Sinobacterium norvegicum: one gene and its partner. Each later gene encodes a partner of the first gene's protein in a complex. Links are inferred from orthologs where the notes say so. Each region holds a gene or a part of one and is shown on either strand. Other genes may lie near its edges. The genes, in order: holA and L9P87_RS01045.

Evidence for each region.
Region 2: the proteins of holA (region 1) and L9P87_RS01045 are in contact, whole or in part, in a cryo-EM structure (PDB 8GIZ), measured with the Escherichia coli proteins. The link is inferred for Sinobacterium norvegicum from one-to-one orthologs.

What each region holds. Positions count from the first base shown.
Region 1 is NZ_CAKLPX010000001.1:1,926,907-1,941,500, reverse strand. What follows is about bases 11,266-14,222. They hold holA (DNA polymerase III subunit delta), read right to left. Parts: upstream 13,273-14,222; coding sequence 12,259-13,272; downstream 11,266-12,258. Other genes in these bases: leuS (leucine--tRNA ligase), read right to left, coding at 13,998-14,222; L9P87_RS08670 (LPS-assembly lipoprotein LptE), read right to left, coding at 13,279-13,890; L9P87_RS08680 (hypothetical protein), read right to left, coding at 11,655-12,179; L9P87_RS08685 (globin), read right to left, coding at 11,266-11,562. Outside these bases: L9P87_RS08765 (TetR/AcrR family transcriptional regulator), read left to right, coding at 1-97; L9P87_RS08760 (OmpA family protein), read left to right, coding at 342-854; tol-pal system protein YbgF, read left to right, coding at 883-1,635; quinolinate synthase NadA, read left to right, coding at 2,242-3,282; L9P87_RS08735 (SRPBCC domain-containing protein), read left to right, coding at 3,450-3,887; L9P87_RS08730 (urease accessory protein UreD), read left to right, coding at 3,984-4,847; ureA (urease subunit gamma), read left to right, coding at 4,861-5,163; L9P87_RS08720 (urease subunit beta), read left to right, coding at 5,172-5,501; ureC (urease subunit alpha), read left to right, coding at 5,494-7,197; urease accessory protein UreE, read left to right, coding at 7,248-7,742; L9P87_RS08705 (urease accessory protein UreF), read left to right, coding at 7,696-8,409; urease accessory protein UreG, read left to right, coding at 8,436-9,068; L9P87_RS08695 (hypoxanthine-guanine phosphoribosyltransferase), read left to right, coding at 9,195-9,752; L9P87_RS08690 (serine hydrolase domain-containing protein), read left to right, coding at 9,904-11,142; more of L9P87_RS08685, read right to left, coding at 11,137-11,265; more of leuS, read right to left, coding at 14,223-14,594. UniProt on the Escherichia coli protein: Part of the beta sliding clamp loading complex, which hydrolyzes ATP to load the beta clamp onto primed DNA to form the DNA replication pre-initiation complex.
Region 2 is NZ_CAKLPX010000001.1:213,491-228,072, forward strand. Bases 11,199-14,143 are described here. They hold L9P87_RS01045 (DNA polymerase III subunit delta'), read left to right. Parts: upstream 11,199-12,162; coding sequence 12,163-13,125; downstream 13,126-14,143. Other genes in these bases: mltG (endolytic transglycosylase MltG), read left to right, coding at 11,199-11,514; tmk (dTMP kinase), read left to right, coding at 11,519-12,166; L9P87_RS01050 (PilZ domain-containing protein), read left to right, coding at 13,208-13,576; L9P87_RS01055 (TatD family hydrolase), read left to right, coding at 13,628-14,143. In the rest of the region: rne (ribonuclease E), read right to left, coding at 1-436; 23S rRNA pseudouridine(955/2504/2580) synthase RluC, read left to right, coding at 1,019-1,978; L9P87_RS00980 (HAD-IIIA family hydrolase), read left to right, coding at 1,968-2,615; L9P87_RS00985 (S49 family peptidase), read left to right, coding at 2,642-3,601; L9P87_RS00990 (Maf family protein), read right to left, coding at 3,618-4,196; L9P87_RS00995 (YceD family protein), read left to right, coding at 4,315-4,851; rpmF (50S ribosomal protein L32), read left to right, coding at 4,867-5,049; phosphate acyltransferase PlsX, read left to right, coding at 5,052-6,059; fabD (ACP S-malonyltransferase), read left to right, coding at 6,085-7,032; 3-oxoacyl-ACP reductase FabG, read left to right, coding at 7,064-7,807; acpP (acyl carrier protein), read left to right, coding at 7,964-8,200; fabF (beta-ketoacyl-ACP synthase II), read left to right, coding at 8,305-9,546; pabC (aminodeoxychorismate lyase), read left to right, coding at 9,599-10,459; more of mltG, read left to right, coding at 10,477-11,198; more of L9P87_RS01055, read left to right, coding at 14,144-14,419. UniProt on the Escherichia coli protein: Part of the beta sliding clamp loading complex, which hydrolyzes ATP to load the beta clamp onto primed DNA to form the DNA replication pre-initiation complex.

The DNA of each region.
Region 1 (14,594 bases):
TCAAGGGCTTTGCAGCTATATTGTGAATGATGGTGAGTTTGATCAGCAGCAATTTATCGATATGTTGATCGATAGCATTAAGCGTATTCTTGCCTAGCCAATTGGTTTGCCGTGTATTTTTTAGACATTGCACTATAATCAAGTTGTCAAATTAGTGTGAAACTGGTCATGGCTCTACCATTTTGGCGTGCCACAGATCAAAAAACGCTAAACCCGCTATTGCAGGAAAGACCTGATTTACTTTACTATTCTTGGTTTGGTATACAACAGGACGTAGAATGAGTGATCCGTTAAAGGAAATCTGATTCCGGCCATTAACCGTTAAAGATGAGATTATTATCATGGCTCTACAAAAGTTAAAAACTGCTGCCGGCCTAGCCGTAGCAATGGCATTGGTATCTGGTTGTTCTTCTACCCAAGAAGCTGATGATGCCGCTGCCGCCGAAGCTGCCGCTGCTGAACAAGCCGCTGCCGAAGCCGCTGCTGCTCAAGCTGCCGCCGATGCCCAAGCTGCTGCTGAAGCCGCACTAAACAACGTATACCTTTTCGCTTTCGATACTTCAACGCTGAGCGCTGATGTTCGTGCCGATCTTGATGCGCAGGCCATGGTTCTTAAGGAGCTGCCAGGTGTTATTCGCTTAGAAGGTCACGCCGATGAGCGTGGTACTCCTGAGTATAACCTTGCGCTAGGTGAGCGTCGTGCCCAGGCCGTTGCCAACTATTTAGCTATTCAGGGCGTGCCTCGCGCTCAGATCGAAGTCATCAGCTACGGTGAAGAGAAGCCTGCTGTACAGGGTTACGGTGATTCAGTTTGGTCACAGAACCGTCGTGTAGAGCTGAAGTACTCTAAATAAGTACTGACGTTATATCGAAGAGGGCTAGATGAAAAACAGCATGACTGCCATTATCTCGGCCTTTGCGGGGGGAGTGCTTTTGCACTCCCCTTTTGCTATTGGGCAGATAGAAATTGTTGATGCCACCGCCACCAAACCGATAGAGCAACCTGTTTTAGCAGCCCCTATCAGTCAAAATCAAGGTGGAGCGGAGTTGTTTAACCAGTTGCAGATGTTGCAGCAAGAGGTCATGCAATTGCGCGGTATTGTGGAAGAGCAATCGCATACCATTCGTCAGCTTCAGCAGCAGCGAAAAGATGATTACCTGAGTATTGACCGACGTCTCACTGCGATACAGGGCGGAGCAACAGCAGTCTCACCTGCTACCGCTGTGGTTCCAGCGTCAGGCCAGTCTGCGGGTGCAGGAGAAAAGGCGGCTTATGATGAGGCCTATGGTCTGATTCGGCAACAAAAAATCGAGCAGGCAACGACAGCCTTTGATGCTTTCTTAGTGGCTTACCCAAATGGTAAATACACCCCAAATGCTTATTATTGGGCAGCCGAGTTGTCATTGTTAAAGCCGGATAGCGAAAAGGCCAGGCAGTTATTTGAGCAGCTGATTAGTCAGTACCCGAATGATCGAAAAGCGCCCGATGCCATGTTTAAACTCGGCAAGACATATTATCAATTGGGTGATAAGGCCAAGGCCAAGACTTTGATGGAGGATATTGTAGGCAAGTACCAGGGCCAGTCTCTTCCTACCAGTAAAATGGCTGAGGACTTTTTGCGGCAGCACTATTGATTGTAATAGGCCTTAAGATTGTTGAGTTAGGACAGTTTTAGAGGTCGATTTGTAAATTGTTATTAGAAAGTTGTAAATAGTACTTGTGTTTTTTTCGGCAAAAGGTATTATTTGCGCCGTTCCAACGAGGGTCGTTAGCTCAGTTGGTAGAGCAGTTGGCTTTTAACCAATTGGTCACTGGTTCGAATCCAGTACGACCCACCATATTTTAAAGAGAGGATTTGCCGTCGGGTAAGTCCTCTTTTTTTGTCTGAAATTTAGCAATTTTCCGTGCCGAAACAGACTGAAAAAAGCTCGAATATAAATAGTTGGGCAAACAGCAAGAAAGTACTTGCCAAGGTATAAGCCAGTGGGTAAAATCGCCGCCACTCAACTGAGCGCAAGAATATTTATCTGCAAAGTTAAATTTCGTTATACGGGTCGTTAGCTCAGTTGGTAGAGCAGTTGGCTTTTAACCAATTGGTCACTGGTTCGAATCCAGTACGACCCACCATATTTAAAAAGGGGAGCCTATTAGGCTCCCCTTTTTTGTTGCGTCTGATTATTTTCTCCCGCGATACGGACGTGGTATGATTGCGCCGTCATTCATCGAACTATGTATTTGCTATGTCTGTTATTGAACAACAAAATGATCGAGCCTTGGTCCGAGACTACTTAACGTCTGAGCAGGGTGATAAGCCAACCGCTGAGCAGGATCAGCTGTTGGTGGGGCAGATTAAAAAGCTCCTGAAAGAAAAGAATGCCGCTATTGTTGCTCACTACTATACCTCGCCTATTATTCAGGCGCTGGCTGAAGAGACCGGTGGATGCGTCTCTGATTCTTTAGAGATGGCACGCTTTGGTAAGAACCATGCAGCTGAAACACTGATTGTTGCCGGTGTTAAATTTATGGGCGAGACGGCAAAAATACTGTCACCAGAAAAGCGCATTCTAATGCCGACGCTGGAGGCAACATGCTCACTTGATATCGGCTGCCCGATCGATCAGTTCAATGATTTTTGTGATCAGCACCCCGATAGAACCGTGGTTGTTTATGCCAACACTTCGGCGGCAGTTAAGGCGCGTGCAGACTGGGTGGTCACCTCGAGCATTGCGCTTGAGGTGGTAGATCACCTCGACAGCCTGGGTGAAAAAATCCTCTGGGCGCCAGACAAGCATTTGGGTGGTTATGTGCAAAAGCAGACCGGTGCCGATGTTCTGTGCTGGGATGGCTCTTGTATTGTGCACGAGGAATTTAAGGCGCAGGGCATTGTGGATTTGAAACAGGTTTATCCGGATGCGGCGGTTCTTGTTCACCCTGAGTCGCCAGCCTCTGTTGTGGAGCTGGCCGATATGGCGGGCTCGACGTCGCAGATTATCCGCGCGGCAAAAGAGATGCCGAACCAGCAATTTATTGTCGCTACTGACCAGGGTATCTTCTACAAGATGCAGCAAGAAGTGCCGGATAAAGAGTTGATTGTAGCGCCGACTGCCGGTAGCGGTGCGACTTGTCGCAGTTGTGCCAGTTGCCCGTGGATGGGAATGAACGAATTACAAAACCTGCTGCAGTCACTGGAATTTGGCTTAAATGAGATTCAGGTGGATGAGACCTTGCGGGTTGCTGCGATGAAGCCTTTGCAGCGGATGCTGGATTTTAATGCCGGCTGATATCACTGTCAGGTGATAAAAAAAGCCCGATAACATTGATCTGTTATCGGGCTTTTTTGTCGCCAAAACAGGGGAGTAACACGAAGGATTGCCCTTTTCCTGAGAGTGACTTATGCGTTTAGCATGACCATAATAGTGTCTGAATATAATAAAAAGAAGGGAAGGCCATGGCTGTCGTGATTAATCATCAGATCGATATAGATACCACTACCGAAACCGTTTGGCAGGTGATTACTGATACCAAAAAATACGGTGAATGGAACCCCTTTGTGGTGGCTTGTCATTCGACCCTGGCCGTGGGTTCACCTATCAACATGAAGGTGCGGGTGATGCCATTTTTTGCTCAGCCGCAAAAAGAGACGATTCTTGAACACTTGCCGGGTGAGGCGTTGAGTTACGGTATTAAAATGCCTCTTGGTATGTTGTCGAGTCATCGGCGTCACTGGGTAACAGAGACCGAGCCGGGCAAGGCTTGTTATGTTTCTACTTTCAAGCTCGAGGGCTGGCTGTCTCCTTTGGTTAAGCTGTTCGTCGGCGGCCAACTGCAGCGTGGCTTTAATGAGATGTCGGCGGCCATTGGTCAGCGAGCGCTGCAGCTTAAATAGTTGTGGCAGAGTGATATACGTCATATGGCTAATGACGGTATTTGTATGATGGTGATAAACTATTGTGATTAATAATCAGATAGTTTGGAGCAGGTATTGTCTAACGTTATCGCCCCCGAGCAGCCGCAGTCGTTAACCACGACATGGCCGGCAAGGCTTGAGCTGGTGTTCGAATCTCGTCCCGAAAAAACAGTACTGACGCGTAGCCGGCATTTGGGGCCGCTGCGAGTGCAGCGTGCTTTTTACCCAGAGGGCGGGCGGGCACATATCTACATTCTCCATCCGCCCGGTGGCATGGTCAGCGGTGACGATTTACTGATTGCGGCAGATGCCCGCGATCATAGCCAAGTGCTGCTAACAACCCCAGCGGCGGGTAAGGTTTATCGAGCCCGTGCCAATCAACAATGGCAGCGTCAGGTGATTTCTTTATCGGTGGGCAGTCATAGCTGTCTCGAATGGTTGCCTCAGGAAACCATTATCTTTCAGTCTGCTAATGTCGAACTTAAAACAGAGATCAATCTGGCCAAACAGGGCGATGTGCTGGGCTGGGATATCATTTGTTTGGCCAGACCAAGCTGTGATGAATCCTTTGATAAAGGCACTGTTGTGCTCGATTTAACCATCAAAAAAATGGGGCGCGCCGTGTTGATTGAGAAAACACGGCTTAATGGCGGCGAAGAGGCCTTGGCTGCGCGTTGGGGGCTTTCGGGTAATAGTGTGTTAGCCACCTTTTACGCCACACTGGATTGCAGCGATGATGAGGTTGATGGTTGGCGTCAGCGTTGTGAGGCCAGTGGTATTGAAGGCCGTTTGGCGCTGACATACCGTAAAGGCATATTGATTGGCCGCTATCTCGGTGCTTACGCCGAGCCTGCACGGCAGATGTTTGAACTATTATGGTCACTGATTCGTCAACATCGTGGGCTGGCTCTCTGTCGGCCGCGAATATGGAATACTTAACAAGGGCAATACCGTGGAATTAAACCCAAGAGAAAAAGATAAATTGCTGATATTTACCGCCGGTCTGTTGGCCGAGCGGCGATTGGCCAAGGGCTTAAAGCTCAATTATCCAGAGGCGGTTGCATTGATTACCTGTGCTGTAATGGAAGGTGCCCGAGAGGGGAGGACGGTAGCCGAGATGATGAGCGCCGGTCGTGAGGTGCTGACCGCTGAACAGGTGATGGAAGGTGTTGTCGATTTGGTTGATGAGGTGCAGGTCGAGGCAACCTTTCCAGATGGCACCAAACTGGTGACCGTCCACAATCCAATTGTATAGGTATGGCAATGAAACCAGGAAAAATTGAAACCAAGGGCGGCGATATTGAATTCAATGTCGGCCGTAAGACGGTAGAGTTGGTTGTTGCTAATAATGCCGACCGTCCAATACAGGTGGGCTCACACTACCATTTCTATGAGACTAATGCGGCGCTGAAGTTTGATCGTAAGCTGAGCCTGGGATATCGATTAAATATCATTTCCGGAACAGCCGTGCGTTTTGAGCCCGGTCAGACTCGTACTGTCGAATTGGTTGCGTTGGCCGGACGAAGAGCTGTCTATGGCTTCCGTGGTGAGATACAGGGACTGCTGCAAAAAGAGGGGGCGGGCGATGAGTAAAATGGATCGTACCACCTATGCGGAGATGTTTGGCCCCACCACCGGCGACAGGGTTCGCTTAGCCGATACAGCGCTGTGGATCGAGGTCGAAAAAGATTATACCCATTACGGCGAAGAGGTTAAATTTGGTGGTGGCAAGGTTATTCGTGACGGTATGGGACAGAGTCAGGCGGGCTACGAGTTAACACCGGATACCGTCATTACCAATGTGGTTATTCTCGATTACTGGGGCGTGGTCAAGGCGGATTTGGCGCTCAAGGCTGGGCGTATTGTGGCTATTGGTAAGGCGGGAAATCCTGATATTCAAGACGGTGTCGATATTGAAATAGGCCCCTGCACCGAAATCATTGCCGGAGAGGGGCAAATTGTCACCGCCGGAGGCATCGATGCCCATATTCACTTTATTTGCCCGCAACAGATCGATGAGGCATTGATGAGCGGCGTGACCACCATGATTGGTGGCGGCACAGGGCCGGCGACGGGGACGAATGCGACGACCTGCACGCCAGGTCCCTGGCATATCGGCAAGATGTTACAGGCGGTGGAGTCGGTGCCAATGAATATCGGTCTGCTGGGCAAGGGTAATACGAGCTTACCTGAGGCGTTAGAGCAGCAGGTGCTGGCCGGTGTCTGTGGTTTAAAGTTGCATGAAGACTGGGGTACCACGCCGAGCTCTATCGATACCTGTTTGTCGGTGGCGGAACAGCACGATATCCAAGTGGCTATTCATACCGATACGCTGAATGAATCTGGTTTTGTTGAAGATACGATTAAGGCCTTTGATGGCCGCACGATTCACACCTACCACACAGAGGGAGCGGGTGGCGGTCATGCGCCGGATATCATCAAGGCCTGCGGCTTGGATAATGTACTGCCGTCGTCGACCAACCCAACCCGCCCCTATACCATCAATACGGTGGATGAGCACCTCGATATGTTGATGGTCTGCCATCATTTAGACCCTAAAATTGCCGAGGATGTCGCCTTTGCCGACTCTCGTATACGCAAAGAGACGATTGCTGCAGAAGATATTTTGCATGATTTAGGCGCGTTCTCGATGATTAGCTCCGACTCTCAGGCGATGGGGCGGGTAGGCGAGGTGGTGACGCGGACCTGGCAGACGGCTCACAAAATGAAGCAGCAGCGAGGGGCATTACCAGAGGACAGCGACTGGAGTGACAATTTTCGCGCCCGTCGCTATATTGCCAAATACACCATCAACCCGGCTATTGCGCATGGTATCAGCCACGAGGTGGGTTCTATCGAGGTGGGTAAGCTGGCCGATCTAGTGATGTGGAAACCGGCGTTTTTTGGTGTTAAACCGGCGATGATTATCAAGGGCGGCATGATTGCCGCCGCGCCGATGGGTGATCCTAACGCCTCTATTCCGACGCCACAGCCAGTGCATTTTAGGCCGATGTTTGGCGCCATGGGTAAGGCGGTTAGTCAGACTTCCGTCAACTTTGTCAGCGAGGCTGCGGTGGCTGCTGGCATTGGTGAAAAGCTGGGTTTAGATCGGCGCTTGGTGGCGGTGAAAAATTGTCGCAGTGTCAAAAAGAAAGATATGAAACTGAATGACTACCAGCCCCATATGGAGGTCGACCCAGAAACCTATGAGGTGCGGGCCGACGGTCAATTACTCGATTGCGAACCGGCGACAGCGTTGCCAATGAGCCAATTATATTCGCTGTTTTGATCGGCTATTGCGCGACAAAAAGCAAACAACTCACAGTAGGTGGTAGTGATATGTTGATGTGCCAAGAAGTAGTGGTTGCAGCACCAGAGGCGACGATGCTTATCGTTGATCTCAGTTGGGATCAGCGCAAACGCTCTCGATTTAAGAGTGAGACACGATGTGGTCAGCCCATGGGCTGGATGATAGAGCGGGGCAAGGTACTCAGCGATGGCGATTGCCTGCTGGCTGAGAATGGTCAGCTGATTCTGGTCAAGGCAGCACTGGAAGATGTCTCTGTCGTCCTTACCGATAACCCCTGGCTGTTGGCAAAGGCGGCTTATCATTTGGGTAACCGCCATATGCCGCTGCAGTTGGGTGAGGGCTGGTTACGTTATCAACACGACTACGTGTTGGATAACATGGTGCGAGGTTTTGCCCTTGAGGTAGAGCGGCAGCAACGCCCCTTCCACCCGGAGAATGGTGCCTACGGTAATCATGGTGGTCATAGTCATGGCCATGATGATAGTCATGATCATGGGCAGCAAAGTCATCATCATGAGCACTGATTCACTGGCGCGGTTAAAGCTGATGCAGTTGGTCAGCCCAGCCTTGCCAGTGGGGGCATATGCCTATTCGCAGGGTTTGGAGTATGCCATCGATTGCGGTTGGCTTACCTGTGCAGAGGAGGTCGGTGATTGGTTGCAGGGGGTGATGACTCACGGTTTGGCATTTTTAGATCTGCCGGTGTTGATCCGTTTGCATCGTGCGGTTCAGAGCGGTGATCAGTCGGCTTTTAGTGATTGGAATGATTACCTGTTAGCCAGCCGTGAAACCAAGGAGTTACTGTTAGAGGATAGCCAGTTGGGTGCGGCGCTTAAGCGCTTGCTGAAAAGCCTGAACATTGGCGCGCTGTCTATTACCGGCGGTGAAAAAGAGCTAAGTTTTTGCAGTCTATTTGCCGTCGCAGGCGTCGATGCTGGCATCTCTGTGGAGGCATTGCTCGAGGGTTTTTCCTTTAGCTGGTTGGAAAATCAGGTGCAGGCGGCGACTAAAATTGTGCCGTTGGGGCAAACTGAAGGTCAGCGATTAATGGTACAGCTGATGCCTGCCATCACCGCCGCAGTAACGGATGCATTGGCTATGGATGATGAGCAAATTGGCAATAGTCTAACCGGAGTGGCCATGGCCAGTAGTTGGCATGAGAACCAATATAGCCGGTTGTTTCGTTCGTAAATTAAACACAATTTTTCTTTGAGGTAATGATGACACAGGTTTTACGCATAGGTATTGGCGGTCCCGTTGGTTCGGGTAAAACAGCACTGGTAAAGGCGCTCTGCGGTTATATGGCTGAGCACTATAATTTGGCGGTGATTACCAATGATATCTACACCCGCGAAGATGCCAAGTTTCTGCAGCAACATAAGGTGCTCGATAACGATAGGATTATCGGTGTCGAGACGGGGGGCTGTCCGCACACGGCAATCCGTGAAGATGCCTCGATGAATCTCGCCGCTGTCGATGAGCTGACCGAGCGATTCGACGGTTTGGAATTGGTCTTTGTTGAGAGTGGTGGTGATAACTTAGCGGCGACATTCAGCCCCGAACTATCCGATCTCACCCTCTATGTTATCGATGTTTCGGCAGGGGATAAAATACCGCGCAAGGGGGGACCCGGTATTACCAAGTCAGACCTGTTAATCATCAACAAGATTGATTTGGCGCCGCTCGTAGGGGCATCGCTGGAAGTGATGGACCGTGATGCCAAGAAAATGCGCGGCGATGCACCTTTTGTATTTTCAAATCTTAAAGACGAGACGGGGATTCAGACTATAATTGATTATATTGTCGACAAAGGAATGCTGACGGATAAGCATATCGTGGTGTCAACATAATTTAGATCAACGGCTTATAGTCAATAAGCGGTTAGTTTGACTATTAGGCCAGCTTTAGCATGAATTTTTAAATCGCTCGGGTTATAATCCCGCGCCTCTAAAGTTATCAATATCGAGACCGAGTGCATGAGCCAAGTAAGTGAAATACGCCAAGTAATGGCGGAAGCTGATCTTGTAGTTTCTGAGGAAACAATCAACGCAGCCTATGATAAAATGGCAGCGGAGATTACCGATAAGTTGGCCGATAAAGACCCGATCTTTGTCTGTGTGATGAACGGTGGTTTAGTGACAACCTCTGAAGTGACAAAGCGCTTACAATTTCCTTCGCAGATCGATTACTGCCACGCCACGCGTTATCGTGACGAGACAGTCGGCGGTGAGACTCTGGAGTGGCGCGCAACACCTCAGCGTTCATTAGAGGGGCGCGTGGTGGTTGTGGTTGACGATATTCTTGATGAGGGTGTCACCCTGGCGTCGATTATCGAGTCGTGCAAGGTTCAGGGCGCTGCGGAAATCTATAGCGCAGTGCTGGTCAATAAGTTGCATGACCGCAAAGTCGATAAAGCATTGGTTGGCGATTTTGTTGGTCTGGAAGTAGAAGACCGTTTCATCTTCGGTTGCGGTATGGACTACAAAGGTTATTTGCGTAACCTGCCTGCGATTTATGCCCTCAAAGATCATTGATTTGTAGCCGCTGTTGGTCGCATAAAAAAAACGCCCCACAGGGCGTTTTTTTATGCCTGTCAATAATGCGCAGCTAACCTCTATCGTTATCTTTTGGTGCCGTGTTAAGCTGATGTTAATCACGCCTATAATGAAAAAAAAGATACTGATTATGGTTAAAACAGTTAATAACAGTCCTCGTTTTCAGCTTCATGAAACTCTTGATATTGGTCACAGCAATTGGGATAAATCTGAATATCTAATCGCCAGCCAAAGCCAGATGGTTGAAATTTTCAAGACGCTTGCCGTTGAGCCGGGTGGCGAGGTTGCCGACTTTTCTGTCGCCACCAAACCTTGGCCTGTCGAGGGAATGATTTTTGCGGACCCATTGCTGAGTGGGCGTCAGATCAGCGGCGAACAGTTGCTTAACCGGCGTCTGTTCAATGATGGTTTGATGGTTGTACACCGAGGGCAGCTGGTACATCAATCCTACCGAAATGGCATGGTGGCGGATGATCGTCATGTTATTCACTCCTGTAGTAAGTCTCTGTGTGCGATGATGGTCGCTATTGCTGAAGAGGAGGGGCTATTGCAATTAGGGCGGCGGGTGATCGAATATTTGCCTGCATTTTCTCAGCATGCAGTATGGCAGGATGTCACGGTTCAGCATCTGCTGGATATGCAGGCCGGGATTTTATATAGCGAGGACTATAGCTCTGCGGATGCCCATTATTGGTCGTATACCCGGTCGGCTGGTTATTATCCGCCAACAGAAAAAGACCGTGCAATAGGCGTGCAGCAGTGGATGTTGGAAAATCTAGTCGAGGCACAATACCCTGCTGGCGAGGCCTTTGTGTATAACTCCTGCCTGACCAATGTGTTGGCGATGATACTGGAGGCCATTTATCAGCGGAGCTTTGCCGAGTTGTTCGAACTCAAGCTTTACCGTCATATAGGTGCCGAAAAGGCAGCCTGGCTGAATACCGATAGCAAGGGATTTACCATTATCGAAGGGCAGATTAATCTGTCGCTGCAGGATTTTTGTCGGGTTGCCTTGCTCACCCTTAATAAGGGGGTCAATTATCGTGGCGAGCAAATCGTCCCGGCCTGCTTCTTCGATGACCTAGTGGTAAGCGATGCGTCGTTGAAAAAAGCCTATCAGGCCCACGACCAGGATACTCTTTTCCCCTCTGGTCAGTATCACAATCAATTCTGGGTATTAGAGCCGGAGCAGCAACGATATTCGATGATTGGGATTCACGGCCAGTTTGCCTGGGTCGACCAATCGCGACAGTTACTGGTGGTCGGCCAGGGCTCCTACCCACACCAAGACAGTGCGCTGATGATGAAAACACTGAAAACGCTGTGGCATGGGCTGGCTGATTTCGCCGATAACAGGCCAGTATTATAGTTGTTGGGACGCCTGGTTAATATTGAACCGCATGCCGGCGACAGTATCCTGCCAGGCCTCGTTTTCTGCACTTGTCCACTCATTGCCAAGAGCCGTCTGGATGGTGGCGACATAGGCATCAATGAGACCGAAGTAATACCCCGTGTCTCTGACGTTATAGGTCAGGTGGCGGTAAAGCTCTTCCTCGGTGGCGGTGACGGAGTAATCGGGGTGTTTAACGGCATCCAGTAATGCGTCGCCAACCTTGCAAAACTTAATCAAGCTGACCTTGTTGAGGTCGAAGGGGGCGAAGATTTCTGCCGTTTCTGGGAAGTGCTGGAAGAATGTCGTCATCATCTGCAGAGCCAACTGGTTGGCGTTGCAGCGCTCTTTGGCGCGTTTGATGGAGGCGTCGACAATTTCTGCCTGGTGCTGATACATAATGCTGTCCATAGAATTGAATAGCATTGTTATAGCATTACAGTGAGATGGCGCCCTCGTCTGTAGGGACGAGGGCGCTTGTTTAGAATGAATTAAAGCGCGTTGTTATCACTGCCGATGAACAGGTAAACGCCCCATTCATCTTTGATTACCGCATCGGTTTTGATCAGGTGAGCGCCGATCTTAGCCTTGACAGAATCATTCTTGTAGCGTGTTACCTCGCCGCTTTTTGCCAGTGTTCTGGCCTGCGTCGTCTGCTGCCAATCGTTGCCTAAGCATTGCTCAATACGGCTGTTGAGTGTTTGATAGGCGTTGCTGGCACTCTGCTCCGAAGGGTACATTTTCGAGCAGCTATAGCTCGACTGTCCATCATTCCATACCCAAATACTGCAGGCGTTGGACACAATCTGATAGTTAGTATCGTAGATGGTGAGTTTTTTGTAGTCTTGGCCGGTGCCGCGAATATCTTCGAAACCATGCTGGTATTGACTAATGACTTCCTCGATACCTTCGCAAGGTTTGGGGGTGTAAATTGTGTTCTGGTAAAGCTCACAGCCGCTGGTAAGGAGTATAGCGGCGGTGGCGGAAATGCCGGAGAGTCTTCTTTTGCAGCCCATGATTATCCCTATGCTGATTGGCTTGTGCGTGTATTATTATGCAACAGATAAGCGTCAGAGGTAAACATTGAGGAGGGGCTCAGGGCTGCTGGATGGCGAGCGAGTGACCACAGACGGTTAAAACAAGCAGTGATAGCTCATCCCAAACATTACCCTTTTCTGCTCCCTTAGCCATATTGTCAATGCGTCGACAGTGGTCGAGCGCCCCGAGGCCTTGCCGCTTGCTCATCCGGGATAAGGCTTTGCGATATATTGGCTGGCGTCGGTCAAAGATTCTCAGCTGCTTAAAGCTGGCATTGATGTTAGTGCTGCTGGCCAATTGGACGAGAATGCGAACCTCGCGGGTTAGCGCCCACAGTATCAAAATGACTTCCGCTCCTTCGCCGCGCAAACCATTGAGGACCTTAAGAGCTTCGCCGGGGTTACCCGTGAGCATCCTGTCGCTGAGGTTGAACACAGTATATCGGGAACTGTCGGCAACGACCTGCATCACTGTCTTAGCAGTCACCGTATCACCGTCGACTAATAGTTTGAGTTTTTCTATTTCTTGTACGGCGGCGAGAAGGTTGCCCTCAACTCTGTCGGCCAATAGCTGACAGGCCTCTTGATCAGCCTTGAGTTTGGCCGCATTGAGGCGCTGCTCTATCCATTTAACCAGTTGGTAGCCTTCAATCGGCCAGAGCGTGACAATCCCCCCAACTTTATCAACTAACTTGTAACCTTTACTGCGGCTGGCATTGCTGTCGAGTTTGGCGCTGATTAATAGGATGATGGTGTCGGGATTGGGGTTGTCTAAATAGCTGGCCAAGGCCTTGCCGGCCTGCTCATCAAGCTTGCCTGCCTTCAGCCGAATCTCGATGATTTTACGACTGGCGAACAGCGATAAACTGTTGGCGCTGGTCAGTGTTTCTGCCCAGCTAAAGCTGCTGTCGACATGGTGTAACTCCCGCTCATCAAAACCCTGGCTGGCGGCGACCCGGCGCAGTGCCTCGCCCGCCTCTTGCACTAAGAGTGACTCGTCACCGCAGCACCAATAAATGGGTAATAGGCCAGATTTAGCATGCTGGTCGAACTGGTTTGGGCTCAGTTTCATCGTGGTTTAAGGCTGATCGAAAAACGATGAGTCTGATGTGGCAGCCGGTGGTGTCGGATTCTGTTGTTGCTGTTCCTCGGCCTGCGCTTGTAGCTCTAGCAAGCGTTGGTCGTCGATGGTGGCGAGCTGGTTGACGATGCTGACCGCTAACTGGGTGCGCAAATCACGCAGCAACAGCTCTTTTTCATTATCGGAGGCGATGACGTTATCGGGGTTGTTGTAATAGATTTTCTCAGCATAGACTTTTCGAGGCGGGATCAGTGTTAAGCCCTCGTTGTTAAGCAGAGTGAATTCGACCACCATCGTCAACTCATACTCGCTGGTCCTTGCCTGAGCATCGTAGCCAACGCTGCGCTCATCTTCCTTGACTTCGATAAAGGCGAGTTCGTAGGCGGTGCTGTCGGTGATGTCGGCGACATTGATATCGTAAAGAGTGAAGCTGCGTTTGATTTGCTCGATAATCGGGCCGCGAGTTTTACCGGTGAGCTTCAAGTTGGTAATAGGCTCTGCAATATCGACATTGCCGCGTAATTGGAAGCCGCAGCCGGCAAGTAGAGTCAAGGTAAGAACAACGGTGGCGAGGCCTATGTTGCGTAGACTCTTGGTCAATGTGTGCATGCAGAATCCTATGCGTTGCTGTCGTGTTAGGTTAAGTCTTTGTGTTCAATAGAAGACTGTAGCAACTGCCGGTAAATGCTGGCAAGCAGTTACTACAGATAGCGACGCTAGCCGACAACGATGTTGACCAGCTTACCCGGTACCACAATGACCTTGCGAACGGCCTTGCCATCCATGAAGCGCTGGACGTTCTCATCGGCCAAGGCGATAGCCTCAAGCTGCTCCTTGCTGGAGTCGGCGCTGACGCTTAGCTTTGAACGTACCTTGCCATTGACCTGAACAATCAATGGGATATTGGCCTGAACGAGTGCGGCCTCATCGACGGTGGGCCAGTGGGCGTCGACCACGGCGCCCTCATGCCCTAAGGCATGCCACAGCGCGTGGCTGAGGTGGGGCGTTATAGGCGATAGCAACAGGGTTACCGCTTCCAGCGATTCGCGAATAATAGCGGAGTTTTGGCCGCCATCTTCCTTGAACTTGCTGGTGTCGTTGACTAATTCCATCACCGCAGCGATCGCAGTATTAAAGGTTTGTCGACGGCCACAGTCATCGCTGACCTTGGCAATGGTCTGATGGATTTTGCGACGCAGACCCTGTTGCTTGTCGTTCAAGCTGTCGATGTCGAGGGCGACTTGATCATTTTGCACGTGGCTGTAGGCAAGACGCCAAACACGTTTGATAAAGCGGTTGGCGCCTTCAACGGC
Region 2 (14,582 bases), 1.7 Mb from region 1 along the record:
CATCACCTTCGATGCGGCGAGAAATACCGCCGGCTCTTGGGTTGTTTGGCATCAGTACCAGATAGCGGCCGGCGAGGGAGATAAAGGTGGTAAGGGCGGCGCCTTTGTTACCGCGTTCTTCCTTATCGACTTGTACAATAACCTCGGTGCCTTCTTTGACCACATCTTTGATGCGTGGACGGCCGCTTTCAGACTTCTTGTAGAAGTATTCGCGCGATATTTCTTTCAGCGGCAAAAAGCCGTGGCGTTCGGCGCCGAAGTCGACAAAGGCTGCTTCTAGGCTGGGTTCTACGCGGGTAATTTTACCCTTGTAGACGTTGGATTTCTTTTGGACGCGAGTGCGATTCTCGATGTCTAGGTCGTAAAGGCGTTGGCCGTTAACCATTGCTACGCGCAGCTCTTCGGGTTGAGTTGCGTTAATAAGCATTCTTTTCATGTGTGCCACTTTCGTTTAGGCATGCACGGAATGAAGACGGCTTGATAGCAGGTGTTGATCAGAGTCTGCAGCTGTAAATATACAGTGAATTCAGCAGCTTAATGGTTGTGATCTAAGCGCTTAGTGCAATGTTTGAGCTCAATAGGTGAACGCTAATTCAGCGTATCATCGCTTTGTTTCACCGTCTCAATATTTAAATACTTATCTATAGGTCTTATGCGTTGGCAGCCTAATTGTTGCAGTCTCGAAAGGCTGCGCAGTATTTACTCTAATTTTGCCTTTTAGCAAGCGGGCTTAAACCATACTTTGCTGTTAGTGCATATATTCCCTCGAGCTAATCGCCTTACCCAAAATGCGGGTTGAATCATCGATGGCTCAAACAGGGAATCTGTAATAAATCGTTTTTGCTTCAGCTGCGCCTCGTGCTTCTGGCCAATAATCGGTTCCAGGCCGGGCTCGCAGTAGTAGCGGAATATTGTTCGGCTACCACAGATTGTCTATTGTTTCTGCTTGAAGACCGGCTGATTATAACAGCAATCATATTTCCCTTCAATTGCTTATGGTCGTGTTATCATTGTGTTCATGAATGATGAGAAGCCGGCACCGGGCACAGGTGTACAATTTTTTGAGGTTGACTCGGAATATGAGGGTCAGCGTGTTGATAATTTTTTGCTTTCGAGGCTCAAGGGTTTGCCCAAGTCTCGCTTGTATAAACTGTTGCGAAAGGGTGAGCTGCGGGTTAACAAAAGGCGGACCAAACCGGATTACAAATTGGTGGCGGGTGATTTGATTCGCGTGCCGCCGATGCGTCTGGCTGAGCGGGGTGAGGTTGCCCTTGCTGGTGAAGGCTTGAAGGCTCGATTGGCTGAATCAATCCTGTACGAGGATAATGGTATTTTGATTGTTAACAAACCGTCGGGTTTGGCTGTTCATGGTGGCAGTGGTGTTAGTTTGGGTTTGATCGAGGCGTTGAGGCAGATGCGCCCAGAGGCCAAGTTTTTGGAGTTGGCGCACCGCCTGGATCGCGATACCTCGGGTTGTATTATTGTGGCAAAAAGGCGCAGTGCGCTGCGTGCGTTACATGAATTATTCCGCGGTGTCGGCATGGATAAGCGCTATTTGGCATTGGCTGCAGGCGAGTGGCCGCAACGCCGCTCGACGGTTTCCGTGGCGCTGAAGAAAAACGAACTCAAGAGTGGTGAGCGTGTCGTCAGGCCGGCCGCTGACGGTAAAGAGTCGCTGACCCGTTTCTCTATAGTCAGGCGGTTAAAAGGTGCCACGCTGATTGAGGCCAAGCCGGTGACCGGCCGTACTCACCAAATCAGAGTGCATGCGCAATATGCGGGCCACCCATTGGTGGGAGACGATAAATATGGCGATGAGGCCGTCGACAAGAAAATGCGTGAGCTGGGTTCCAAGCGTCTATTTTTGCACGCCTGGCGCCTTAATTTTGAGCTCTCTGGCAAGCGCGTTCAGGTAGAGGCTAAACTGCCTGAAGAGTTGAGCAAGTTGGTGGATCGGCTGAACAAAGATGAGCGGTAATCCTGAGCTTTATATCTTCGATTGGGATGGCACCTTGGTTGACTCTGCCGCTAAAATCATTACTGCGATGCAAGCAGCTGTTGATCGACTGTCGATGCCTTATCAGAGTGATGAACAGATTCGTCAAATTATCGGTCTGGGCTTGCCCGAGGTGATGGACGAGCTGTTCCCCGAGGCTGATTCGGCGTCTAAGCTGGCGATGCAGCAGGGGTACCAGCATGAGTATCGGCTGTTGGATAATGCGGCTCGCTGTCATTTGTTTGATGGCGTCGAGGAGACGCTGGCGGCGCTGAAAGAGAGTGGCGCAAGTTTGGCCATTGCGACGGGAAAAACGCGGGCGGGTCTGGATAGGATGTTATCGGCGCATGGTTTGGTGCATTATTTCTCTGCTACCCGCTGTGCCGATGAGACCGCGTCCAAGCCGAACCCGCAAATGCTCCATGAGCTACTGGTGGAGATGTCGGTGGTATCATCGAGGGCGGTCATGATTGGTGATACCGATTTCGATTTAAGGATGGCGAATAATGCCGGTGTTGCTGCTATTGCCGTCGATTATGGTGCGCATTCCTTGGCCAGGCTTGAGCTTTGTCAGCCTGCCCGAGTTATTTCATCGATTAGGCAGTTGTTGGACGTATAAAAAAGACAGTTAGAAGGGTAGGTTTGATGTCGGAAGAAAATTTAACGCAAAAGCAGTGGTCTTTACTTGAGAAGCTTTTGCTGGAGCAAACAGCAGAGCAAAAAAAGACCCGTCGTTGGGGGGTCTTTTTTAAGGTCTTGGTGTTTGTCTATATTTTTGCTGGCCTGGCGGTGCTGTATCCGCGCATTCAGCCATCGCTGTCGGTGGGTGAAGAGCATGTGGCGTTGGTGCGTGTAGACGGTGTGATCGCCGCGGATAAACCAGCTTCGGCAAATAAAATTGTCACGGGGCTGCGTCGTGCTTTTGAGGCGGAGAGTAGCAAGGCGGTTATCGTCGCGATTAATAGTCCTGGCGGCAGTCCGGTGCAGTCTGGCTATGTCTATGATGAGATTGTTAGGCTAAGGGAATTGTACCCTGATAAGCCGGTGTATGCCGTCATTGCCGATTTGGGTGCATCCGGAGGCTACTATATTGCGTCGGCAGCGGATGAAATTTATGCCAATAGAGCCAGCCTGGTTGGTTCTATTGGTGTTGTGTCGGCGGGCTTTGGCTTTGTTGGCCTGATGGATAAGATTGGTGTCGATCGCAGAACGTATACAGCTGGACGTAATAAAAGCCTGCTAGATCCTTTTCAGCCGCCCAAGGCCGAGGATAAGGTTTTCTGGCAGCAGGTACTCGATACCACCCACGGTCAGTTTGTCGCTGCGGTAAAACAGGGTAGGGGAGATCGTTTGGTTGTTAGTGATGATTTGTTTACCGGATTGATTTGGTCGGGTGAGCAGGCCCTATCCCTCGGCTTGATTGATGGCCTTGGCAGCTCAGGGTATGTGGCACGGGATGTTGTCGGCTTTGAGGAAATTGTGGATTACAGTGACAAGGGCAGCCCCTTTGCGCAGTTGCTTTCGGGTCTGGGAATGTCCGTTGGTTTGGGAATGGCAGAGGCGATGGTTGAGAGTTCCCAGTATGGCGGTCTTCAGTTGCGTTAGCGCCGCTGGGTGCTGCCTATAATAGCGGGGAGATACCTTCGTTTTTTAAGAAGGCCAATAGTCTTATCAAGGGGAGCCCGATCAGACTGTTGTAATCCTCACCTTCCAGGCGTTCAAATAAGCTGATGCCCAGGCCTTCGACCATAAAGGCGCCGGCACAGTTGTATGGCTGCTCGGTTGTTAGGTAGTTGGTGATCTCTTGGTTGGATAGCGGTCTGAAGTCGACACGGTATTGTTCGCAGCTGAGTTGATGAGTGTTTATTTTGCTGTTGTATAGTGCGATACCGGTATAAAATGTAATTGGCTTGCCGGCGCATTGAGAGAGCTGTTCGAATGCTTTGTCGAAGCCGCCAGGTTTGGTTAGCTGTTTGTTGCCACAATAGGCCACCTGATCGCTGCCAATAATCAAAGCATCGCTGTGTTTGTGACCGATTTCTTTGGCCTTGGCCAGGGCAAGACGTTGGCAAAGTTGCTGTGGTGTTTCAGAACTCTTAGGGGTTTCGTCTATATTTGGGCTGATACAGCTAAAATCGAGTCGTAAAGATTCGAGCTGTTTCTTGCGGTAGATAGAGGATGAAGCCAGAATTAACTGCATTGTTCGCCTATGTATATGTTAATGCTATCGGTTATTTTCCCGTTAAGTATTATAAAACTATACAAAGAGAGCAATATCTTTTGACAGAAGGCTCTTAGAGCCCTATGATTGCGCGCTTATGTTAGAAGGGGTACTTCCCAAGCAGGCAGATTTACATAAATTTGCGGCTCAGGGTAAAGAAATAGAAGGGCAGTTGCCGATATCGAAGATGTCTAGGCTGCTGCTTTCGCTAGCTGATGATAGCGGTACGGTAACGTATTCATTGAAGTTTGAGTTTGAGCAGGGTCGTATTCCGACTGTGCGAGGCAGGCTTCATGCGAACGTACAAGTGACCTGTCAGCGCTGTTTAAAAGCAAAGCCTCAGGAGTTAGATCTTGAGATTGCGCTCGGGGTTGTTCGTAACAACGAACAGGCTCAGCAGCTACCGCGCTCGCTCGATCCATTAATGGTGGCAAGCGATGAAACGGTGGTCTTGCTAGAGGTGATGGAAGATGAGCTGATTATCAGTGTACCAGCGACCAACTATCACACCGAGACAGAGTGCGAATCATCTGTTGGCTTTACTTCACAAGATGACGACTACATCGAAGAAGTGCCAGAGGAAATTGATAATCCATTTAAGGTTTTAGCGAGTCTTAAATCTAAACGTGACTGAGGAGTTAAACTCACCATGGCAGTACAAAAAAGTAAGGTTACACGTTCACGCCGCGGCATGCGTCGTTCACACGATTCTTTAACTGGCCCAACATTATCTGTTGACGCTACTAGTGGTGAGACTCATCGTCGTCACCACGTGACTGCTGACGGTTTCTACCGCGGCAAGAAAGTTGTCGAAACTGGTTCTGACGACTAAGTTTGATTTGCATCGCCGTCGATGCAATGGGCGGGGACTTCGGTCCTCGCACAACTGTTCCTGCATCTATAGAAAGTCTCAAACAGGATGATAATCTCAAGATTGTTTTGTTTGGCGACCAAGCTCAGATAAGTCCTTATCTAGCAAGTATTCCCCCTGTTATTAAAAAACGTCTCTCTATTGTTCACTGCGAGCAAGTTGTCGCTATGTCTGACAAACCTTCGTTTGCGCTGCGGCATAAGAAAAGCTCTTCTATGCGTCAGGCCATTGAATATCTTCATCAGGGTAAGGCTGATGGCTGTGTCAGTGCGGGTAATACCGGAGCCTTGATGGGCATAGGTTGCTATGTGTTAAAAACCTATCCGGGGATAGACCGGCCGGCAATATGCACAGCAATACCAACGCTTGGCGGTCACTCGTATCTATTGGATCTTGGGGCTAATGTCGATACTAACAGTGATAACCTGTATCAGTTCGCTCTCATGGGCAGTGTTCTGGCCTCGGCTGTCGATGGTTTGCACAAGCCCAGGGTGGCGCTGTTGAATATCGGTGAGGAAGAGGTTAAGGGTAATGGCCAGGTGAAGCACGCCTCGGCCCTGTTGTCGGCTCAGGGTGAGATTAATTATACCGGCTATGTTGAAGGTGATCACTTATTCTCAGGGGTTGCCGATGTCATAGTTTGTGATGGTTTTGTCGGTAATATTGCTTTAAAAACCAGTGAGGGAGTGGTTAAATTCATCGCCAGCCTCAGTGAGCAAATGTTTGGTGGTGGTGCGGTCAGTAAGCTACTAATGGCCGCTGTTAAACCACTTTTTGATCGTCTGCAGGCTAGGATCGATCCGCAGCAATATAATGGCGCTTATTTTCTCGGCCTGCAGGGCTTGGTGGTGAAAAGTCATGGCAATGCTAATGTTGAGGGGTTTGTGCAGGCGATTAGCAGCGCCGGCCATTGCATCAAAAAAGACATGGTAGTACTGATGGAGGAAAGGCTCGACGAGCTGCTCCCTTAGTAAATTATAAGTATAGGATTTTATTGTGAGCAATTTGAAACTAGCATTTTTATTCCCAGGCCAAGGATCTCAAAAAGTCGGTATGTTATCCGAATTGGCGGCTGCTTATCCGATTATTGAACAGACTTTTTCCGAGGCCTCTGAGGTGCTTGGCTATGACCTGTGGGCTTTGTCACAGCAAGGGCCTCAAGAAGAGCTAAACCTGACTGAAAAGACACAGCCATTATTGTTGACCTCAAGCGTTGCCTTGTGGCGTGTATGGCAGCAGTTAGAGGGCGCAAAGCCTGAGGTTTTGGGTGGTCATAGTCTGGGTGAATTCTCGGCACTGGTTTGTGCTGGCGTGCTGGAGTTCAAAGATGCGGTGAATCTGGTGCGTCTGCGCGGTCAGTTCATGCAGACCGCCGTGCCAGTGGGTGAGGGAGCGATGGCAGCTATTATTGGCCTGTCAGATGAGGCCATTGAGCAGGCTTGTCAGCAGGCTTCGGCCACCGGTGTGGTGCAGGCTGTAAATTATAACTCGCCGGGGCAAGTAGTTATCGCCGGTCATGTGGCTGCTGTTGAGGCTGCCATTGTGTTGTGTAAGGAGGCTGGTGCCAAGCGTGCCCTGCCACTGCCGGTTAGTGCTCCTTTCCATACAGAATTAATGAAGCCTGCCGGTGAAAAGTTGGCTGTCGAGATTGACAAGATCACCTTTAGCCAGCCGCAGATTGATGTTGTTCATAACGTCAATGCCAAAACAGAGTCAAATCCTGAAAAGATTAAGGCGCTGATGGTTGAGCAGATTTACAGTGCTGTGCAGTGGACATCCTGCGTAGAGACTATGCTTGAGATGGGCGTTGAGGTGACGGTTGAGTGTGGTCCGGGTAAGGTGCTGGCCGGTTTGAGTGGTCGTATTAATAGGGCGTTAAAAGGCAAGGCGTTCGCTACGGAAGATCAGGCGAACCTCGATAAAGCCTTGGCGACATTTCAGTAAGAAGTAATCAATATTAAGAGTGAGTATTGTTATGAGTTTGCAAGGTAAGATTGCCTTAGTTACAGGTGCCAGCAGGGGTATTGGTGCTGCTATAGCTGACGATTTGGGTCGTTTGGGTGCTACCGTCTTAGGGACAGCGACGACCGAGTCTGGTGCAGAAAAAATCACTGCTCGCTTCGCTGAAGCTGGTATTTCGGGTCAGGGCTATGCTCTCAATGTAACAGAGGCTGAGTCAGTCACTGCGGTCATCAAGCAGATTACTGCCGACTTTGGTGCGCCGGTCATTTTGGTAAATAATGCAGGGATTACCCGCGATAATTTAATGATGCGGATGAAGGATGCTGAGTGGGATGATGTTGTTAATACCAATCTCAGCGCAGTATTTCGTGTTACCAAGGCTTGTTTGCGTGGCATGACCAAGGCCCGTTGGGGCCGTATTATTAATATCAGCTCTGTTGTTGGCTCTATGGGTAACCCTGGCCAGGCAAACTACTCGGCCACAAAGGCCGGTGTTCAGGGGTTTGCGCGTTCGCTGGCCTGCGAGATAGGCGCTCGAAATATTACAGTTAATTCTGTTGCCCCAGGTTTCATCGATACCGATATGACAAAAGAGTTGCCTGAAGAGCAGCGAGAGGCGCTACAATCAAATATACCGGCGGGACGCTTGGGGCAGCCCAGTGAGATTGCGGCGGTTGTTAGCTTTCTTGCGAGTGATGGCGCGGCTTATGTTACTGGTGAAACCATTCAAGTAAATGGTGGAATGTACATGTCATAGGGTTGGCAACAGCCAAAAAATGTGTAAAATCTCGTTCTATATTGAATTATAGCAATTACAACGCTGTGAAATACGAGTACAATTCGGTTTCGCATTTATAGCAATAAGTATTTAATTATTGCAGTGAAAGTTTCTAACTAGGAGTTTAAAACTACCATGAGTAGCATTGTCGAACGTGTTAAGAAGATTGTTGCTGAGCAACTAGGTGTTAAAGAAGAAGAAGTTAAAAATGAATCATCTTTCGTTGACGACCTTGGCGCCGATTCTTTGGACACAGTTGAGCTAGTAATGGCTCTAGAAGAAGAATTCGAAACTGAGATTCCTGACGAAGAAGCAGAACATATTACTACCGTTCAGGCTGCTGTCGATTACATCGAAAAGAACCTAGCGTAAATCTATATCTTAACGACATAGATTGAAAAGCCGTTTCTATGTTTGCATAGAGCGGCTTTTTTTGTATTGTGAAAGCAATAATAATTTTTTAGGAGGATTGTCTGGTGTCCAAGCGTAGAGTAGTAGTCACCGGTTTGGGCTTGATTACTCCCTTAGGTAATACTGTCGCCGATACATGGAACGGTATACTTAATGGTAAAAGTGGCATTGCGCCTATCGAGCACTTTGATGTCTCATCGTTTACGACACGTTTTGGCGGGTCGGTGAAAGATTTTGATGTCACGCAATATTTAGCCAAGAAAGATGCCAAACGAATGGATATTTTCATTCAATACGGTATGGCTGCTGCTATCCAGGCAATTGAAGACTCTGGTTTGCAAGCGACAGAGGAAAACGCACCTCGTATTGGCTGTGCTATTGGTTCTGGTATTGGCGGTATTGGCTCGATTGAGCAAGGTCGCGATATTATCAACAATAGCGGTCCTCGCAAGATTTCCCCATTTTTTGTCCCCGGCTCTATTATCAACATGATTGCCGGTAATATATCGATTAAATATGGCTTTCAAGGCCCTAATATTGCTGTCACCACCGCCTGTACTACGGGCACGCATAATATTGGTATCGCGGCTCGTATGATCGAGCACGGCGATGCTGATGCAATGGTTGTTGGTGGCGCTGAAATGGCGACAACCTCGGTTGGCTTAGGCGGTTTTGCTGCAGCCCGTGCACTGTCTACCCGGAACGACGACCCGCAAGCGGCCAGCCGTCCATGGGATAAAGATCGCGATGGTTTCGTGCTCAGTGATGGTGCTGGTATGCTGGTGCTTGAAGAGTATGAGCAGGCCAAGGCCCGTGGCGCAACAATCTATGCTGAGCTTGCCGGCTTTGGCATGAGCGCTGACGCTTATCATATGACGTCTCCGACGACGGATGGCAGTGGTGCTGCGCGTTCTATGAAGAATGCCATCGTTGATGCTGGTATCGATACCTCGCTTATCCATTACGTCAATGCTCACGGTACATCGACACCGGCGGGTGATGTCGCTGAAAGCTTGGCGGTGAAATTGGCAATGGGTGAGGCTGCTGCGGCAAAGGCTGCCGTCAGCTCAACCAAGTCGATGATCGGTCATTTGCTCGGTGCTGCGGGTTCTGTCGAGGCTGTTTTCTCAGTATTGGCTATTCGTGATCAGGTGGCTCCGCCGACCATCAACTTGGATAACCCAGACGAAGGCTGTGATCTTAATTACGTGCCACATACCGCGCAAGAAATGAATATTGAGGCTGCTGTTTCAAATTCATTTGGCTTTGGTGGTACCAACGGTAGCTTGTTGTTCAAACGAGTATAGCCGTCTGCCGGCGACTATCGTCGCCGGTCTTATTTACCTTCCGGTTAGAATTATGGCGTTGATTACTGGCTGTGTTGTTATCAATGGAAAGGTTGTTGATCAGCTGGCCGTGACAGATCGTGCATTGGCCTATGGCGACGGCTTGTTTGAAACAATGCCGGTGACCGGCGGCAGGATTGTGTTGTTGGATTACCATCTGGCCCGCCTAACAAAGGGTTGTCATGCACTCGGCTTTTGTTCGCAACAAATAGTACTTATTGCTGACGAGATCCAGCGCATTGTCGCTGACATGCCCTCGGAACCTTTCATTCTGAAATTGATACTCTCTCGTGGCAGTGGCGGGCGGGGTTATCGGCCGCCAATAGAGGCGCAATACAGGCGTGTTTTTCAGTGTCTACCGATGGTGGATTATGGTGTTGAACAGGGCGGAATATCGGTCTTTCAGTGCCAAACAAGGCTGCCAGAGGCCTTCGCGTTAGCCGGGCTTAAGCATCTCAACCGACTGCCACAGGTATTGGCAAAGCAAGAGTGGCATGATGACGCCATTGCCGAAGGCATTATGCTCGATGGACAGGGATATGTTGTTGAGGGAACGCAGAGTAATGTTTTTTGGTTGCGAAATAACACGCTGTATACCAGTAGTCTCAAACGCTGTGGCGTGGCAGGCGTAATGCGCCAGTTAATTATTGAAAAACTGGCAAAAAAGTTTAATTATGATGTGGTGTTCGAAGAAATATATTACCGCCAGCTTTATCATGTCGAAGCGGTATTTGTCTGCAATAGCTTGATGAGAATTTGCCCTGTTGATTGCCTGCTTGATACCGATAAACGCTTGCCAATAGAGCTCAATAGTAGCGGTCACCCAGTAGTTGCTCAGCTGCAGCATGCGTTGATCGATATTTACCCCCAATAATAATGTAAGAGTAGTGAATGATAATTTTTAAACGTGTATTGCTACTGGCTGTTTTTGTCGCAGTGCTGGTTGGTTTTGGTGCCCAGCAGTGGTTGCAGCGTACGATGCATACCCCACTGGCAGAGCAGTTTATCGGTTCTAGTGTCGTTGTCGGCAAGGGCTCGAGTTTTAGTGCTGTGGCAAATCAGCTGCAGGCTGATGGCATAATAGAAAACGCCCGTGTTTTTGTTCTCTACGCGAGATTTTATGAGCTGACAGATATCAAGGCGGGAGAGTATGCGATCTCGGTCAATGATACCGCCATTACGCTGTTGGATAAGATGCGTAAAGGGGCGGTAAAGTATTATCAAATCACGTTGACGGAAGGACTGACGCTTAAGCAACTGCTGGCCAAAATTCATGCGAATACACTGATAGAGCAGACGTTGCAGCTGTCTGAATTACCGGTCTATATGAGTGAGCTTGGCTATGGTGAGCACGACAACATTGAAGGCTTGATCTTCCCGGATAGTTACGCCTTTACCCGCGGTCAAACCGATCGTGAGATCATTGCCGTCGCCGCGGCGAGGCTGCAGACAGTCTTGCAGCAGCAGTGGCAGCAGCGACAAAAAAATCTGCCCTATAAAACCCCCTACGAAGCCCTTGTTATGGCCAGTATTGTTGAGAGGGAAACCGGTGTTGCCAGAGAGCGGGGTGAGATTGCCGGGGTCTTTGTTCGTCGCTTGAAAAAGAGAATGAGGTTGCAGACTGACCCGACGGTTATCTACGGCATGGGTGATCGTTATAACGGCCGGATTACTCGGGCTGATTTACGTCGAGATACTCCATACAACACATATACCCGCAACGGTTTACCGCCGACGCCTATCGCTGCTGCTGGTAAAGAAGCGATACACGCAGCGCTAAACCCCAAACAGGGCAGTAGCCTGTACTTTGTCGCCAAGGGTGATGGTACGCATCAGTTTTCAGATACCTTAGAGCAGCATAATAAGGCCGTCAGAACCTATCAATTAAAGCGCCGTGATGATTATCGCAGCTCACCGGCCAATGAGTAGCAGCATGAGTTTAGAGACAAAGACCAAGCCCTTGTTTATCACTATCGAGGGTGGTGAGGGTGTCGGTAAAACCACTAACGTCGAATACATTAAGCAGTTGCTCAATGCCAGCGGGACAGAGTTTATTCATACCCGCGAGCCGGGGGGGACGCCATTGGCGGAAGAATTGAGAGAATTGCTGCTGAGCAAGAGAGGGGAGCAGGTTGATGAGATGGCTGAGCTGTTGTTGGTGTTTGCCGCCCGTTCGCAACATCTCAATACCAAGATTTTACCAGCACTAAGTCGTGGCGAATGGGTGCTGTGTGACCGCTTTACCGATGCCACCTATGCCTACCAGGGTTGTGGTCGTAATATGTCAACGGCATTGATTGAACAGCTAGAGCAAACCGTTCAGCAGGGTGTGCAGCCTGATTTGACGTTGCTATTGGATGTGCCTGTTGAAATTGGCATGGAACGCGCTCGTCAGCGCGGGGAACTCGACCGCTTTGAATCAGAGCAGCTGGCATTCTTTCATCGTGTCAGAGAGGGCTATTTACGCCGTGCAGCCGACAACCCTCAGCGCTTTGCTGTTATTGATGCCTCACAGCCACTGGCCGATGTGCAGGCGCAAATCGCCGGTGTCATCTTGCCAATGCTCGCGAATACGCCATGATATACCCCTGGTTGGAAGATCGCTGGCAGCAGCTGATTGAACAGGTGGATGCCGGCATCTTACCCCATGCACTGCTAATCACCGGGTCTGCCGGGCTTGGCAAGCTATCTCTGGCCAAGGCCCTGGGCATCTATCTTCAATGTCATCAGCCTGTCGATAAGCAAGCCTGCGGTAGCTGTAAAAGTTGTCTATTGCATCAGGTCGGCACCCATCCGGATTATAAGGTACTGACATTAGAGGAGGGCAGCCGGCAAATTAAAATTGATGCGGTGAGGCAGGTCTCAGATTTCGTACTCAAAAAGAGTCAGCAGGGCGGCTATAAAATTGTCATTATCGACCCAGCCGTGGCGATGAATGAAAATGCCTCAAATGCGCTGCTCAAAAGTCTGGAGGAGCCTGGCGAAAGTACGGTCATTATTTTGTTGGGCGTCAGTAGCCAGCAGGTGTTGCCAACTATCCGTTCCCGATGCCAGTTGTTGCAGATTAGGGATATAAGTTTTGAGCAGGGTGAGCAGTGGCTGGCACCTCAGGTGGGTGGACTGGAGCGGGCAAAATATTTATTGGCTGTGGCCAAGGGGCAGCCTACCCTGGCGTTGGAGCTGGACCAGAGTCCCAAGCTTCAACTGCGCGAGCAAATTCTGGCCGAATTGACCCAATTGCTAGAGGGGCAGACAGACCTGGTCGTTGTCGCTCAAAAGTGGGCTAAAGCCGAGCTTGGCGAAGTGGTGGGCTGGCTGTTGGATTGGTATATTGATTTGGCTAAGTGGACGGCCACCGGAGGATATACAGCAATGGCGGACTGCCAGGTGCTGTACCGGTTATTAGCTTTAAGGCTTAATCCGCAGAAACTACATCAGCAGGTAGATAAATTGACTAAACTAAAGGCTGTTATCACCAAAGGTGCAAGCCCCAATAAACAGCTGTTGCTAGAGGGTGTGCTTGCAGATTTAAGTCATTAATAACTAGTGGAAATAGTGCTTCTTTACGGTTATTCTTCGGTTATAAAATAAAGTTGTGTTGTGCTTGGAAATGTTGGAGTAAGTGATGTCTATCGGTGGTGCTGGTGCTAAGGCGGGGGCAAGAAATGGTATCTTGTCGTTAACAATCAAAGATGCTTCTGTGCTCTATGCAGCCTATATGCCTTTTTTAAATAATGGCGGACTTTTTGTACCAACTACAAAGGCTTACAACTTGGGTGATGAGGTTTTTATGCTGATCACATTGATGGATGAGGCCGAGAAAATTCCGGTTGCGGGCAAGGTTGTCTGGTTGACACCTGAGGGTGCGCAGGGTGGCCGTGCAGCCGGTATTGGTGTTCAGTTTGCCGATAAAGATGAGATAGCGGTGAGTAAAATTGAAACCTATCTTGCCGGTTCGTTGGCATCAGATCGTCCCACGCATACTATGTAAATCGGCGACAACGCCGTATACTGCACGGCAAATTTTTATGAAAGTATTGTTATGCCTGTTCAAACCCTCCCGCTTGTTGATTCTCACTGCCACCTAGACCGTTTAAACCTTGAGGGGTATGACGATGGTATTGCTGGCGTGATAGCCCGTGCCCGTCAGCAGGGTGTCGGTAAGATGCTCTGTGTGGGTATCGACCTCGAAAACTCTTTAACCTGCTCTGAGATTGCCTCCACCTATTCTGAAGTTGTCGCCTCTGTCGGTGTGCATCCCTTGAGCGTCGATGAGACGCCGCTCGATATAGAGCGACTACGTCGGTTAGCCGATAGCAAGCATGTTGTCGCGATAGGTGAAACTGGGCTGGATTATTTCTACGAGTCTCAATGTTTGAAGCAGCAGAGACAAAGCTTTGTTGACCATTTGGTGCTGGCCAAAGAGCTTCGTAAGCCGGTGATTGTTCATACCCGGGATGCCAAAGACGATACCATCGAGTTGATAACAGGTCATGGTTGTTTGGAGTCTGCCGGCGTGCTTCACTGCTTTACTGAGGATTTGCCGATGGCTAAGAAAGCCCTGGACCTCAATTATTACATCTCTATTTCGGGGATAGTCACCTTCAGAAATGCCGATGCTCTTCGTGATGTTGTTAAGGCGTTACCACTCGATCGTCTATTGATTGAAACAGATTCGCCCTATTTGACGCCGATGCCCCATCGCGGAAAGCCTAACGAGCCGCAGTATGTCAGTTTGGTTGCGCAATATATCGCCGATTTGTTGGCTATTGATGTGCAAGTTTTGGCGGAAATTACGACGAATAATTTTTATCGGTTGTTCGGTAGTGAATAAAAAAATATACCAAAAGACATATTTAAAAAATAATATTATGTGCCGAATAACATATTTATAGTTCGTGAAGTTTGTGCTTTTTTCTAGTATTTTAGCTGAAAATAAGCGCGCTCGGTTCAATGCATACATTCTTTTTTAAGGATGAAAAAGCGCAGGCCGAGGA